Linked DNA regions of Microbulbifer sp. GL-2. The protein of the gene in region 3 interacts with the protein of the main gene of each other region in a pairwise test. Links are inferred from orthologs where the notes say so. Each region holds a gene or a part of one and is shown on either strand. Other genes may lie near its edges.

Region 1 (4,114 bases), 120 kb from region 3 along the record:
GCTGTAAGGTATTGATCAAAGCAGCCTTTTACCCTGACGAACTCAGGAGCCAGGTCTCGGCTGTGGCCAGGTCATTGTTGTTGTCGTGCTAATCTATATTACTAGCGGATAACTGACTCTGTAAGAGTCTGCAGACTGTTCAATAGGCGCCAAATGACACGCTCGTACACTGCCACAACTACGGGCGTGGCCATGGTATAGTCTGCCGCCGCTGCTGTCAGCTCTGTCACTCAACGGACGATCGACAAGGCTCCTGGAGTTCCTGCGGGAGAAATGGGCAGTAGCATCGTCATGGCACTTATTTACGCTATGTGCGTCCAAGGAATGATTTGCTAATTGGAGATTATTTGTGAACACATCATTTTGGGCTGGTCGGTACGGTTTTTCCCGGTGGCTAAATTTTTTACTCTGCGCAGTATTGGTTTCTGCTGTGGTTCCTGTGGCGCACGCCAACCAAAATCCCTACACCATGATTGAAGGGGTTTCCCAAAAGTTGCTGGGTGTGATTCGTACAAATTCGCAATATGCCAATTCCGATCCACAAAAATATTACACTGCGGTTGAGGGGGTCCTGAACCCGGTTGTGGATTTTGATTTTATTGCGCGCGGAGTAATGGGGCGCTATGCCAAGCAGGCTACAGCAACCCAGCGCTCACGTTTTACCAGCACATTTCGCCGCGATCTGGTGGCCACTTTTGCCCGAGGCGTGGCAAACTTTGGCGACCTCGATGTGAAGGTGGTCAACCCCGGTACTCTCCCCTCGGGAAACCGGGTTAATGTTTTGCAGGAAGTGCGCAGTGAAGAGGGTATTACCAAAGTATCCTATACACTGGTGCGGAACCGTGCTGGGCAGTGGAAGTTGATTAATGTAATTCTGAACGGGGTCAATTTGGGGAAAACCTTCCGCAGCCAGTTTGCCCAGTCCATGCAAACCTATGGTGATATCGACAAGGTCATTTCCAACTGGTCTGCCGGCCAGGATGTTGTTGATAAAGTGAGCTAGTTAGCGATCTTTGGGGCGCGCAGCTGCGCGCTCCGCTTGATTCAAGTACACTTGCGTGCTGTTTTTTCAACTCAACGCAAATCCCGCCTATGCAACCTGATGAAATCAAAGCCCTGATTGAGGGTCATATTCCTGAGAGTAATGTCGATGTCACTTTTGAGGGCAGTCACGTATTGGTAACTGTGGTCAGCAGTGCCTTTGAAGGCTTGAGTCGTCTAAAAAAGCAGCAGCTTGTTTACGCTGCGCTCAATGAAAAAATTGCTGACGGTACCCTGCATGCCGTGCAGATGCAGACACTTACTCCAGAAGAAGCCAGTCGTTAACCTGTTGCTGTACAACCTGCGACATCCGAAATATGAGGCCGAATGGATAAGTTAATAATAGAGGGCGGCAGCCCAGTATCTGGAACATTGCGAATTTCTGGTGCGAAGAACTCTGCGCTACCGATTTTAGCCGCAGCCCTACTGGCTGATGGCCCTGTACATATCCACAACCTGCCGCACCTTAATGACATCACCACTATGATCACCCTGCTGCGCTGCATGGGGTGCGATGTCACAATTGATGAAAAACTGGGTGTGGAAATAGACCCCCGTTCGGTTAATGACCTGACGGCGCCTTACGAGCTGGTTAAAACCATGCGCGCGTCGATTCTGGTGCTGGGCCCATTATTGGCTCGTCACGGGGTTGCAAATGTATCCTTCCCTGGAGGTTGCGCCATCGGCAGTCGCCCTGTTGATATCCACCTCAAGGGGTTGGAGGCAATGGGGGCGGAGATCACAATTGATGGTGGTTTTATCCGGGCGCGCTCCAATGGCCGCCTGAAAGGTGCCAACATTGTCATGGAAAAAGTGACTGTAGGCGGCACAGAGAACCTGCTAATGGCCGCTGTATTGGCGGAGGGTACTACCGTTCTGCACAATGCAGCGCGGGAGCCCGAGATTGTCGACTTGGCGGAATTCCTGATTGCCATGGGTGCTCAAATTGAGGGTGTGGGTACCGATACCTTGCGTGTACATGGAGTTCCAAAATTGGCGCCCTGTACGTTCACTGTAATGCCTGATCGTATCGAGACCGGCACATTTTTGGCGGCTGCTGCAGCGGCGAGTGGAAAAGTGCGCTTACTGCATACTCGTGCCGATATCCTCGATGCTGTGTTACTCAAATTTGAGGAGGCCGGTGCGCACCTGAGCTGCGGAGATGACTGGATTGAGTTGGATATGAAAGGTAATCGACCCAAGGCAGTCAGCTTCCGAACAGCCCCTTACCCGGCATTTCCGACAGATATGCAGTCTCAATTCATGGCGATGAATGCAGTGGCGGAGGGCAAAGGTGCAGTGGTTGAAACCATTTTTGAGAATCGGCTGATCCAGGTACATGAGCTAAACCGCATGGGGGCCAATATCACCCTGGAAGGTAATACAGCGTTTGTTACCGGTGTTGAGAAACTCAAGGGGGCTCCAGTGATGGCTTCTGATTTGCGGGCTTCCGCGAGCTTGGTGATTGCGGGTATGGTTGCTGAAGGCACTACTATTGTTGATCGTATCTACCATATTGACCGTGGGTATGAGTGCATCGAGGAAAAATTGCAGCAGCTGGGGGCGAATATTCGCCGCGTACCCGGTTAAAGGGAAAATTGCCGTCTCTTTTCGGGGGCGGCAGCCAAAATAATCCGACCTGATCATGACTATGCAAATCACTATCGCTCTGACCAAAGGGCGAATTCTGCAGGAAACCCTACCGTTACTCGCCGCTGCAGGACTGGAGCCGCTGGAGGACCTCGGCAAGAGCCGTAAACTGATCTTCCCCACCAACTGTGAAGGCGTTCGCCTGCTTCTCCTTCGAGGTGTAGATGTACCTACCTACGTACAGCATGGCGCTGCGGATATGGGGGTGGCCGGTAAGGATACTTTGCTCGAACACCACTCCGACGGTATCTACGAGCCTTTGGACCTGGGTATTGCCCGATGCCGCCTGATGACTGCCGGAGTAAAGGGGGCTGCACTGCCCCACGGCCGGATCAAGGTGGCTACCAAGTTTGTGGAGAGCGCCAAGCGCCACTATGCGGCCAAAGGGCGTCAGGCTGACATTATCAAACTGTATGGTGCAATGGAGTTGGCCCCGTTGATGGATCTGGCCGATGAAATTGTCGATATTGTCGATAGCGGTAATACCCTGAAGGCTAATGGCCTGGAGGCACGTGAAACTATCGCGCAGATTAGTAGCCGTCTGATCGTTAACAAGGCGGCCATGAAAATGAAGTACAAGCCGATCAGTGACTTGATTGAGAAGCTGGCAGCGGCAGTCGCATAAAGTTGAAAAACTTGGGAAGCCATGACTAGCAAGAGTATCCGCCGGCTGAATGCCATTGATAAGAATTTTGATATACAGCTGGGGCAACTGCTTGCCTGGGAGGCTGTAGCGAACCAGGGAGTTGAGGCAACTGTTGCCGAGATTCTGCAGCAGGTACGGAGTCGCGGCGATGCCGCGGTAATCGATTATACCAATCGGTTTGACCATCGCGAGTTGGTTCGGGCAGAAGAGTTCGCACTGGGACCAGCTTCGCTGGCTGAAGCGCTTGAGCGTATCAGTGTCGTTGAGCGCGAAGCCCTGGAACTAGCTGCACAGCGTGTAGACGAATATCACCGGCACCAGCGGCAGGAATCCTGGCGTTACACTGAGTCGGATGGCACTGTGCTCGGCCAGCAAATTACGCCGATGGAGCGAGTGGGTATTTATGTGCCCGGTGGTAAGGCCAGCTACCCCTCTTCAGTATTGATGAATGCGATTCCGGCAAAAGTTGCCGGTGTTGATTCCGTGATTATGGTCGTGCCTGCTCCACAGGGAGAGCTTAGTGATCTGGTTCTGGCAGCTGCGGCAATCGCCGGTGTGGATCAGTTGTATACCATTGGTGGGGCCCAGGCGGTGGCTGCTCTGGCCTATGGTACTGAGACGATACCAGCGGTAGATAAGATCGTTGGCCCCGGTAATATCTTTGTCGCCGCCGCCAAGCGAGCGGTATTTGGCCATGTGGCTATTGATATGATCGCTGGCCCCTCGGAGATATTGGTGATTTGTGATGGCGCCACTGATCCGGACTGGATTGCCATG
Region 2 (4,117 bases), 380 kb from region 3 along the record:
GATGCTATGGGTGAACTGCAGCGCGGTATTGAGAATATCGAATATGTCTGCTCAGCCCCAGAAATGCTCAAAGGGGAACACAGTAAAAATGTCGGCCCCGCCATTGATTCCTGGAGTGAGTTTCAATCACTGGGGGTCTGCGCAGGAATTACCCCTTTTAATTTCCCGGCCATGGTCCCCCTATGGATGTGGCCAATGGCCATTGCCTGTGGTAACACATTTATATTGAAGCCCTCTGAACGCACACCCTCTTCCGCCTTATTTATTGCTGAACTGGGAATTGAAGCCGGCATCCCTGCTGGAGTTTTGAATGTCATCAACGGCGATAAAGAGGCAGTGGATACACTTCTCACCGATAAACGCATCCAGGCGATCAGCTTCGTAGGTTCCACTCCCATCGCGGAATATGTCTACACCACTGGTTCCTCACACGGTAAAAGAGTACAGGCTTTCGGTGGAGCAAAAAATCATGCCATTGTTATGCCTGATGCAGACCTCGATAACGCCGTAGCCGCCCTGATGGGAGCCGCCTATGGCTCCTGTGGCGAACGCTGTATGGCGATTTCCGTAGCGGTCGCCGTAGGAAATGATACCGCCGATGCTTTGGTTACAAAGCTGAAAGAGCAAATTGTCGCACTAAAAGTCGGCGATGGTATGGATAACCAGAATGATATGGGCCCTCTGGTAACGCCCATACACCTTAAAAAAGTTGAAGGCCTTATCTCTGCAGGTATTGAGGAAGGAGCAACACTCGTTGTTGATGGCCGTGATTTGACCGTACCGGGTTTTGAACAGGGAAATTACCTTGGGGCCTGCCTGTTCGATCACGTAAAACCTGAAATGAAAATCCATAGCAGTGAAATATTTGGGCCTGTACTCTGTTTGATGCGAGTAGAAACCATGCAGGAGGCCATGGATATTATCGATGCCCATGAATATGGCAATGGAACTTGCCTGTTTACTCGCGATGGTGAAGCAGCCCGTTACTTCAGTGACAATATCAAGGTCGGTATGGTGGGAATCAATGTCCCCCTCCCAGTGCCCGTTGCACACCACAGTTTTGGTGGCTGGAAACGTTCACTATTTGGGGATCTACATGCATACGGCCCTGACTCAGTTCGCTTCTACACTAAACGAAAAACCATTACCCAGCGGTGGCCAGCGAACGGCGTTAGAGAGGGAACACAGTTTAGCTTCCCAAGTAATGGCTAGTTTAAAAGGATCACCAAAAACAGACCCACAGATTTCTAAAAAAATTTATGGAAGTCACTATTATTTGAAAATAAAAATGGAAGCATGCATAAAAGCTAGAAAAAATGAAGGGTAAGATCGGAAGAGAACAAGGGGAACCCAGATATAAATAGAAAATATCTCTTCACACTCCAACCCGGTCCAACAATAAATATTGAGAAAATAAAAAAGGGCGCCAAGCGCCCTTTTTTATTACAAAAAAGATTGATTACCAATGGAAATCAAACTTATAGCCCACACCGATATTAAAGACCCAGGGGTCAAACAGATAGTCACCACCAAATCTATGGCGGTAATCTATCTGATTTGGAACATCGGTAAAGAAAGTATCAACTTCAATATCAGTATCAACATCGAAGTAAATAAGAGCGAGGTTAATCAGCCAGCTACTGTCATGACCAAAATTAAAGTCAACACCAAGCTGCCAGGTGTATCCCCAATTATCACCCAAATTAAGCCGGCCAGCCCAGAATTCTTCCGCACCGGTAATCGGGTTAAACCAGCCCCAATCTCTTAAGCGCTCACTGCTGAAATCGGTATAGTTAAGACCAATTCCCATGTAAGGCTGTATCAAACAACTGGGGTCCAGAGGATACCAGTTCAGATAAGCCGCCGTCATCTGGGGTTCCCAGCGAGCAAAGTTACGGTTACGACCAAAGTCGCGGAGCCCAAACCGGTCGTGCCAACCACGACGGTCTCCACCAGTATGGCGGTCTCCGTCAGTGTAACTCAGTGAAACACCCCAGTGATCCATCGGTTTCCACTCAGCATTTATGAACCAACCCCATTCGTCACTTGGGTCGATATTCGTTCGAAAAGCGCCCCAATCACGATTGAAATTAGGGTTAAAGGGGTCTGGCCAGCGAAGCAAACTATCGGCAAAGGTTACATTATCCGAATTCGGAGAAATGTAAGCGCCGCCAATTCGGATCTTAAACTCCTGGGTGGGGGGTGGTGGTGGGGCATAACCAGCCGGTCCTGCCGAAGCGACACTAGAGATTGCTAAGGCGAGGGGCGTCATTACGGGGATCAGAATACGCGTCATCTTCATTTGTGGTAACTCCATTGAAATTCAGCAGATCAAACAGCAATCAGCCCAATCAATGGTCAGTCTAGTCGCACGAAAATACGGGTGTAGAAAAAACGTTCAATTGTTGGCGCCTAAACTTAGGTTTTTATTTTAATGGCGGATAGAAAATCATTTGGCGCGTAATTTTTTAGCAGGGAGGATTTTTTAGTGTGATTTTCACGCCTTACTTTAGTTTATCCTTGTATCACGAGTTTCACCCAAGTATTTCGGCTACACCATTTTCCATTCATGGAAAATGAATGCCAGGTGAACAAAAGCAACAGATATAAGAAGAAGCTCAAGATAAAAGAAAGAGCACTTTGGCGGCTGATTCAGAGGCTTCATATAGCCTCTGACTTGCGCTCTACACAGCCAAACTGGGATAGGAAGCTAACCACATAGTTAAAATTTATCAGGCGAATAATTGCTATCCGCCTTTGCTTTTACTTCCACCCTGGCATTCTGGGCTACTGGGTGCATCGCCTTCCCATTCATCTGGTGCATACGTATGAAGCGCAAGTGCATGAATAGGGCCTTCCATTTCATCAGAAAGGGCAGCATATACTTTCTGATGGCGCTGGACCTTTCTGGTTGACTTAAAAGTGCTACTTACTAAAACCACTCGAAAATGCATTTCAGATCCAGCTGGCACATTGTGCATATGACTTTCGCACTGAACATCAATGTACTGCGGATCAAATATGGCACTTAATTTTTCTTCTATCTGCTCTGCAAGACTCATAGGCTCTCTCAAAAACTCACCCTTTGGCTATTAAAATATTCTTTGACGAAAAGCATTGAGGCATTACCTCCCCGTGATCAAGTTACAACTTTTGCCTTATCTTTGCGTGCTTCGACAATCGCGTCATAGGCAACTGTGATGCTTTTCATTTGATCTTCCGCATGGCGCATAAATTCTTCAGGAAGACCTTTGGCGGCTATTTTATCTGGATGGTACTCAGCAGCCTTACGTCGATAAGCCAACTTCAAATCTCTATCGCTAGTTTCCGGTGAGCAACCGAGGACCGCGTAGTGCTGTTTCAGATCAGATACGCTATTTCCACCTCGTCGCTCAAATTCATTTTGCATGGCAGTAAAAAGAGACTCATGCAGGCCCAAGTCAACTGTGATTCGGCGTAAAATTTCTTCCTCAGTAGCATGTAGCTCTCCATCAGCGTAAGCAACGGCAAACAGAAGACGGTAAACCATTTCACGCATGGCTTGATTATGCACCAATACCCGGTACTGCCTGGCATAATCATAAATACTGTACTTATCGGTTTTGGCATTCTCAAAAATGCGAATGGCATGCTTACGCTCTTCCCCGCCAAGGCGGAGGTTATTTTGAATAAACTCCTCAATCAGCTGAACTTCAGCTTTTGACACAAGCCCATCGGCCTTGGCCATCTTCGCCAGCATGGAAAACAGGGTCACAATAAAAATGGTCTGGGCTCCGTCCCGGTTAAGCACCGCCTTTGCGCCACCAAGACGTCGCAGACCTGAACCAAAGGAGCTACCTACCCATGCACCCAAGGCTGCTCCAATGGGGCCGCCAAACATAAAGCCGAATCCGGCACCAATACCCGCCCCTAACCAGGACATACTCTCTCCTCCGAGCACCAGCCGGTACTCAAATATCAGATAGTTCTACTAAAAAACTCACACATAATACCACGCGAAAGATTGCGCCAAGATACATTCATGACCATACAGTCTAAAAATAACTGACTCCAGGCTGCTTTAAATGGTCTTCTCACCCTTATTTAGGTACCTGACTGCTCCTGACTATCTGCCACA
Region 3 (7,558 bases):
GCCTACTAGCTCGCTGTTAAACTCCGTGCCGGCATCGTAAACCGGAGCCAGTCTCTGCAGTGAGTCGCCTACCGCCAGGGAGGAAATATCAATTTGCGTGAGTCCGCTAAATGCATCATTGGTATTGACCAGCATGGTGACAATCGTCAACAACACCTCCTCCTCTTCATCGAACTCTAGGGTAAAGCGTTCAGTTGCCCCGGGTCCAAGCGGTGCCGTCCCACTCACATCGGTATAACTACCTGAATCTTCCAGCCCAGTCAGAAACTCACTGTTATCACCGCCCTCGGCAAGCAGCTCGAGACCGGCACTGGAAGGTTGACCAACAACCCAGCCTCGCAAAGTACTATCGTGGGCCACTATCGCCACTGGTGACAGAGGCTGATTTTGGGTCAGGTTGGTAATTGTTACTTCAAATCCCAACGTGACAGCTTCCGGGGTAGGTGTGGGTACAGGGGTAGCTGGCTCGTCATTACGGCTGTTGTTATCGCTGCTACAACCGGCCAGGAGGGCTGTGATGGCCAGGGGCAATAGCAGAGCGCCCAACGTGTATATTCTCATGGTGAATCCTCCCATAGGCACTCTTACTGAACAGTTACGACGACCTTAGCTACAGGGTTCAACCAGCGGTGAATACGGGCATCCAAGTCACTGCTGCCAGCGTCGGGGTCAGTGTCGCCGATATTGCCGCGATGGATATGTACTTGCTGGTTAACTTCTTCTGCTGTGATACCTATTCCACCCACACCTCCATTAGCGCCTGGATTGGCGGGGATACCAGCAACAAATGGCGCTCCGCTGCCCTCAACGAGCAATTCATTATTGGCCTCGGTGCCGGCATCATAGGCATTGAGGTAAAGGGTATAGCTGCCCGGTTCGGTGGGTATTTTCCAAGCATCGAGACCGACAAAACCGTCATTGGTGGGTAACAGCATGGCGGTTATGGACAGGAATCCATTGCTGCCGGTATCAAGCGCCTCGATATTGGTACTGGTGCCTGGAGCTAGCAAACCGGCCGCAGGATTTTCCACATTGGCCGCCCCCATTGCTGTGGCAGCGGCTACCAAACCACTGATATCACCGCCTTCGGCCATCATTTGTAATTCCGGGCTTGCGGCGGAGCCGGTTTCAAACAGGTGAAATTCACCAACATGTGCGGAAACCAGTAACGGCGTAAAATAAATACCCTGGGTGAGATTCGTGATTTCCACTGACGCAGTTTGCGCCTGGGCCGCTGTCGCGACAGTGGCCAGCGTCAACGCGCTGAGAACTGACTTTATTTTCATAGTTATTCCCAAAGTCTGTGGTTAAACAAGTAAATGGCCGATCAACCTGTTCCAGACTAAGGGTGAGATATCCAATAACTGTCACCAAAACATCACATTTTTATCACGGAGGCGCCACGCGTCTAACAGCGCTGTATCTATGTATCTGTTAAGGCAGTTTAAGGTGGCGTGACTTCTGCCAGAGCTTTTAAGGGGGCGCATGCTTACTGTAACTAGAGACTGCCTGTTTTACCCTATCAACTAAACGCATAACCCACTGCTCCAGATATCGGCGACCGGGAGCACCCCCTTGTTTTCCGGTTCTGTCTCCTTTCCACTGCCATTGGCTAAGCTGGCTTTATCTCTGTGCCAGCGACAAACCATGAAAAAATTTGGACACTTGTATGAGAAGTTACGCTCCAGTTTCTGGAGTGTGCCTTTAGTAATGATTCTGATGGCGCTGCTCCTCGCATGGCTGATGCGCACTCTGGATAATTTAGCTGCCCTCCCTCTCAGTGACAGGCAAGGATGGTCACTTCCCTCCCTGCTACAGATACGTGATACGGAAAGTGCCCGCGCCCTATTGTCAGTAATCGCCGGATCAACCATCACTGTCGCAGGAACGGTATTTTCGATCACAATGGTGGCTCTGACACTCGCTTCAAATCAATATGGTCCCCACCTGGTACGCAACTTCATCCGCGATAGAGGCACCCAGGTTTCCCTGGGTATTTTTCTCGCAACCTTTACCTATGCACTAGTCACCATGCGTGTAATCGGGAGATCAGGGGGGGCATTGGGTAGTTACGGTTTTTCGGTGCAGTTTGCCTTGCTGTTAACCTTGGCCAGTATCGGGTGCCTGGTTTATTTCATTCACAATGTCGCTCAGTCCATACAGGCAGACAACATCACCCAGCGTGTTTACAGCGAATTCTACCAATCAATTAATCGCGAGTACCCAGAGACTACCGACGCTGACAAAGGGCAATTATTCGATGTATCGAGATTGAAGCTGGGAAACAACCAGATGGCTGTGCCAACTTCTCGTAGTGGTTACGTACAGTTTATTGATCGCGAGAAGTTAATCAGTATTGCCCGGCAGTATAATTGCTGTATAAAAATTGAATGCCACCCAGGCTCGTTTCTACACAGCTGGAATGATATCGGGCGTATTTACCAAGATCAGAATAATTCACCTGCTTTATCACAATCACAGGTTCAGAGCGCTATACTGATTGGCTCTCTGCCCACCTCTGAGCAGGATGTTGTTTTCTGTATCCAGCAATTGTCACAAATTGCTGTACGCGCACTATCTTCTGGCATCAACGACCCGTTTACTGCTTACTCTAGTGTCGAGCGCCTAGTCGAAGGCCTGGGTAAGGTCTTATTGCGCCCAGAGCTTCCAAACTGCTTTACCGATTCATCCAATCAATTACGCCTCATCAGCTGTCGACTGGAATTTTCTCAATTGCTCAGCGCCGCACTGGATGAAATTATTGAACACGGCCATTCCAATGGCGTCTTTATTCTCCACCTGCTCAATTCACTAAGCAATCTAACCGGAATCTGCAGGCGTAAAAAAGATAAGTCAGCCTTATCCGATTACCTCAGCCGTCTTTCTGAAGACAGCGATTTTTACATTAAAAGTGCCAGTGATTTAAATGCTATTAAAGAAAAAATATCCGACATTCAAACGAGGCTGACAGACTAAAACCGTCCGCCCGCTCAACCTAAACAGGAATCATTTTCGTTGCGATTTTCGGCTGAATTAATGTTTAAACCCTTGTTTTTCCTGCATTCTGCAACAAATATTTTTTCTTGACTTGCCGCAAATCGCAACGCAAACTCGGCCCGGATTGCAGTTGCCACCCTAGAATAAATTGTGGGAAAACGGTCAGCCGCAGACTTTAGTGACTCAACCTGTTTAGTCACTTTTATCTCTACTTATCTCAAGCGACCAACAATTAGGAATCCTCTGCTGGCCTTATCGAGCTCGCAGGGCCACAGGAGCAAAGCTATGAAAGGCGACCCCAAGGTTATCGAACATTTAAACAAAGTATTAGGTAATGAGCTGGTAGCCATTAACCAATATTTTTTGCACGCTCGCATGTACGACAACTGGGGGTTAAAGGAGCTTGGCAAGCAGGAGTATCACGAATCTATTGATGAAATGAAGCACGCCGACTGGTTGATCGAGCGTATTCTTTTCCTTGAGGGCATTCCCAACCTGCAGCACTTGGGCAAACTGATGATCGGTGAAAACACCGAGGAAATGCTCAAGTGTGATTTGAAAATCGAGCACAAGGCAATTCCCGACCTTCGTGATGCTATCGCCTATTGCGAATCTGTACGCGATTACGGTAGCCGCGAGCTGCTGGAAAAAATTCTCGATTCCGAAGAGGAACACGTGGACTGGCTGGAGACCCAGCTTGAGCTGATCGACAAAGTGGGACTCAAGAATTACCTGCAAACCCAGATGGAAAAAGCGTCCGGCTGATTTGTCACAATACCCTCTGACAGAAAAAAACCGCGGTAAAAGCCGCGGTTTTTTTCTTTAATACGTCCGGCTATCCCTGCCACCGGAATCACATAGGAACAACAACTCGTCTAGTTGTCGCCCTCACCTTCAGCCGCAGCCTCATCAATCAGGGTTTTCAGCTCACCATTTTCATACATTTCCATGATGATATCGCAACCACCGATCAACTCGCCTTTAACCCACAGCTGAGGAAAAGTTGGCCAGTTGGCATACTTCGGCAGTTCGGTGCGAATATCCGGATTGGACAGGATGTCCACATAGGCGAAGCGCTTACCGCAGGCCATCATCGCCTGGGAGGCGCGCATGGAAAAGCCGCACTGGGGGGCGTTGGGGCTACCTTTCATATAAAGCAGGATGGCGTTGTCGGCAATCTGCTGTTTGATGTTCTCCAGTGTATCCATAAGCTTGAGAAACCTCAGGTGGTGGAAGCAAAAAAATGATTCGTGTGTTTCGCATCGGCACCCAGCCATTGCGCACGGGCCGCTATTGTACCCCAGCGCAGGGGGAATAAGTACCCGGTGCCCAGCACGGAATTAAAAAAACGCCACACACTACCTGGAATACGTCCTGTCCGGCAGCCCCAAATGGACAGCATACGCGACATAAAGCTTGTGATAGTATTAGCCAAACCCGTAGGGAATGCGGAAAGAAATACCACATACAAAATTTTCTGCGGAAATCAAATCAGCGACTCGAATACCAAAAAGGAGGCCCTGTAGTGGCACCCCCACACTGATGAGTAACTACGGCGAGAGAACCCTGACCCTGGTCAGGGGGGAAGGGAACTATGTGTGGGATGATCAGGGCCGACGATACTTGGATGCCATCTCCGGAATCGCCGTGTGCGGCCTGGGCCACTGCCACCCCAAGGTAACTGAAGCCCTACAGGAGCAGGCCAATACCCTGCTGCATGTCTCCAATCTGTACAACATTCCGGCACAACAACAACTGGCTGATCGGCTGGTTTATATGTCGGGCATGGATAACGTTTTCTTTTCCAACTCGGGGGCTGAAGCGAATGAGGCGGCAATCAAGCTGGCACGAAAGCTCGGCAACGAGCGCGGACTGGCAACACCCCATATCATTGTAATGGAGGGGGCCTTCCACGGACGTACTCTTGCTACTCTCACCGCAACCGGCAATGAAAAAGTCCAGCAGGGTTTTGCCCCGCTGCCGGAGGGATTTTTAAGAGTGCCATTTAACGACCTCGCCGCCATTAAACATCTGGCCACGCGGTACAGCGATATCGTCGCCGTGCTGGTGGAACCAGTACAGGGCGAAGGTGGTATTCGCGTCCCGGACCCAGGCTACCTGACAAACCTGCGTACCCTGTGTGACCAGCAGGACTGGCTATTGATGCTGGATGAAATCCAGACCGGCAATGGCCGCAGTGGCAGGATGTTTGCCTACCAGCACACGGACATATTGCCGGATGTACTCACTACCGCCAAAGGACTAGGCAACGGCACCCCAATCGGCGCTTGCCTGGCACGCGGTACTGCTTCGCGACTGTTTACTGCGGGCAGCCACGGCTCTACTTTCGGTGGCAACCCCCTCGCCTGTCGTGCCGGTCTCGCCGTACTCGAGACCCTGGAAAGTGAATGGTTGATCGAGCGCGCTGAAAAACTCGGCACACAATTGTTGCAATCTCTGCGCATTCAGCTCAACGACTGCCCCCTTATCGTCGACATTCGCGGGCTCGGCCTGATGATCGGTATAGAGTTGGAACGCCCTTGCACAGAACTGGTAGAGCAAGCCCGTGCACAGGGAATACTGATTAACGTCACCGCAGGCAATGTGGTTCGATTGCTACCACCACTCACCCTGACAGATATCGAATGCCAGCAGCTGGCCGGTGATATCAGTACCCTGATTCAACAGTTTGCCCTGCAAGCAGTCTGAAGCATTAATATGGAGAACAGCTTATGGCGACCAGGCACTTCCTCACCTTGCTGGACTTGTCCGCGGAGGAACTGAAACAGATCATTGAGCGCGCTATCGAACTGAAGTCACTGCGCGACCAGGGCATAACCACCGACCTTTTCCGCGGCAAGGTGCTGGGAATGATTTTTGAAAAATCCTCCACCCGCACACGGGTTTCCTTTGAGGCCGGCATGGCGCAGATGGGTGGCAGTGCCCTATTCCTGTCACCACGGGATACCCAACTTGGGCGCGGCGAGCCCATTGAGGACAGTGCGCGAGTCATCTCGCGTATGGTAGATATGGTGATGATCCGCACTTTTGCCCACCAAACCCTTGAGCACTTCGCCGCTCATTCTCGGGTGCCGGTAATTAACGCGCTGACCGACAGCTACCACCCCTGCCAACTGCTCGCCGATATTCAGACCTTTGTCGAACATCGCGGCAGCCCCGAAGGCAAGGTGGTGGCCTGGATCGGTGATGGCAACAACATGTGCCACTCCTATATCAATGCTGCGCGCCTATGCGACTTCGAGCTGCGTATCGCCTGTCCCCAGGGCTACGAGCCGGATGCTGATATTCTCGCCGCCGCCGGCGACCAGGTAAAAGTTGTACACAATCCTGAGGAGGCCGTGCGCAATGCTGACTGGGTCAGCACAGATGTCTGGGCCTCTATGGGCCAAGAGACAGAGCAGCAGGTGCGCACCAAGGCTTTTGAGCGTTTCCAGGTTAACCACGAGTTGATGAGTCACGCCAACAGCAAAGCAGTATTTATGCACTGCCTTCCTGCCCATCGCGATGAGGAGGTGAGCGCCGCATTGCTGGAAGATGAGAGCATCTCCGTAGTCTGGGACGAAGCCGAAAATCGCCTGCATGCTCAGAAAGCACTAATGGAGTTCCTGCAGGAGCACAGTGCCTAAAAATGTTTTTCACGCCGGTCAGTGGCGCCTCATACCGCACACTGGCCGGCATACCCAGCCTATTTCACACAACTGTTAGCGCCAGTTCCCCGGCCCATGCTTACCTACCAAAAAACTGCTTCGCGTAACTCCACCACAGTTTCACCGACTTGGCGCATATACACACATTTGCACAAATTCTCATCGGTGAACAATTAACAAGCAAATTGGTGACAACATAAAAATCCCGCCACAAATCTGGTCATATTAGTACCAACTTGCTCAAATTGCGCTCATTTGAAAATGGTTATTGCCGTTGTTAATTTAGAACGCCTTCGCTATTAAAAAAAATTGTAAGAGCTTGTATTTAGCCCCGCAGCGAAGTACCAAACCCCTTACAGCCCAGCAGTGGCGGGCTCTGCCGCAGAAGTGGCTACTGACTCAACCAGCCTACCCACAATTTATCCACAAACAACTACAAAGTTATTCGCCTTGAACTGACCCGCCTACCGCATTATCTTGTAGCGCACTCGAGGCAACACCCCTATATATTGGGGTAGCGAGCTGAGAGCACCCCCAATTTAAGGGGCGAATTCCGGCGCCTAGCCACACTTTTTGGCGACGGGCGTCAGACGCTGCTTTTTTCAAAGCAGAATCAGAGGTAAGCGGGCGGAAAGGAATTATCCGCCGCAGGCAGCAGCCGGCAGACCTGAACAGAAAGCCGGCGATTAAAGCCGCCTGTTTCCAGTGTCCCCCACGATGTGGGAGAGATTACTGAATGCGATGGATCCGCTCCGCACATGCCACGCAGTCTAGTGGCCGCTGTTCTGGTGAACACACGCGGACAGACAACAAAACAAACCTTTCGGAGATTTACATGCACACAGAGACAGGGCGCTCTCAAATCGTGCCTGCGGAAAAGTCGGGCACCTCAA

Evidence for each region. Proteins that work in one complex are often made in the same cells at the same time.
Region 1: the proteins of grxD (region 3) and GL2_RS11650 interact in binary tests that used the Escherichia coli proteins (3 or more experiments, as listed by UniProt). The link is inferred for Microbulbifer sp. GL-2 from one-to-one orthologs.
Region 2: the proteins of grxD (region 3) and GL2_RS13875 interact in binary tests that used the Escherichia coli proteins (3 or more experiments, as listed by UniProt). The link is inferred for Microbulbifer sp. GL-2 from one-to-one orthologs.

Annotation. Positions count from the first base shown.
Region 1 is NZ_AP019807.1:2,678,999-2,683,112, forward strand. What follows is about bases 1-2,709. They hold GL2_RS11650 (BolA family protein), read left to right. Parts: upstream 1-1,092; coding sequence 1,093-1,326; downstream 1,327-2,709. Other genes in these bases: GL2_RS11645 (phospholipid-binding protein MlaC), read left to right, coding at 350-1,003; murA (UDP-N-acetylglucosamine 1-carboxyvinyltransferase), read left to right, coding at 1,369-2,631; hisG (ATP phosphoribosyltransferase), read left to right, coding at 2,687-2,709. Also shown: more of hisG, read left to right, coding at 2,710-3,316; hisD (histidinol dehydrogenase), read left to right, coding at 3,338-4,114. UniProt on the Escherichia coli protein: Involved in cell resistance against acid stress.
Region 2 is NZ_AP019807.1:3,184,687-3,188,803, reverse strand. Bases 1,406-4,117 are described here. They hold GL2_RS13875 (BolA family transcriptional regulator), read right to left. Parts: upstream 3,063-4,117; coding sequence 2,748-3,062; downstream 1,406-2,747. Other genes in these bases: djlA (co-chaperone DjlA), read right to left, coding at 3,140-3,922; GL2_RS13880 (OmpW family protein), read right to left, coding at 1,460-2,302. In the rest of the region: GL2_RS13885 (CoA-acylating methylmalonate-semialdehyde dehydrogenase), read left to right, coding at 1-1,212. UniProt on the Escherichia coli protein: Transcriptional regulator that plays an important role in general stress response. Has many effects on cell morphology, cell growth and cell division. Acts by regulating the transcription of many genes, including dacA (PBP-5), dacC (PBP-6), ampC and mreB.
Region 3 is NZ_AP019807.1:2,801,416-2,808,973, reverse strand. The notes cover bases 2,540-5,423. They hold grxD (Grx4 family monothiol glutaredoxin), read right to left. Parts: upstream 4,206-5,423; coding sequence 3,873-4,205; downstream 2,540-3,872. Other genes in these bases: GL2_RS12190 (aspartate aminotransferase family protein), read left to right, coding at 4,540-5,423; bfr (bacterioferritin), read left to right, coding at 3,283-3,762; GL2_RS12210 (DUF2254 domain-containing protein), read left to right, coding at 2,540-2,976. Also shown: GL2_RS12220 (spondin domain-containing protein), read right to left, coding at 1-561; GL2_RS12215 (spondin domain-containing protein), read right to left, coding at 585-1,286; more of GL2_RS12210, read left to right, coding at 1,648-2,539; more of GL2_RS12190, read left to right, coding at 5,424-5,706; argF (ornithine carbamoyltransferase), read left to right, coding at 5,730-6,644; GL2_RS12180 (ribonucleoside-diphosphate reductase subunit alpha), read left to right, coding at 7,501-7,558. UniProt on the Escherichia coli protein: Monothiol glutaredoxin involved in the biogenesis of iron-sulfur clusters.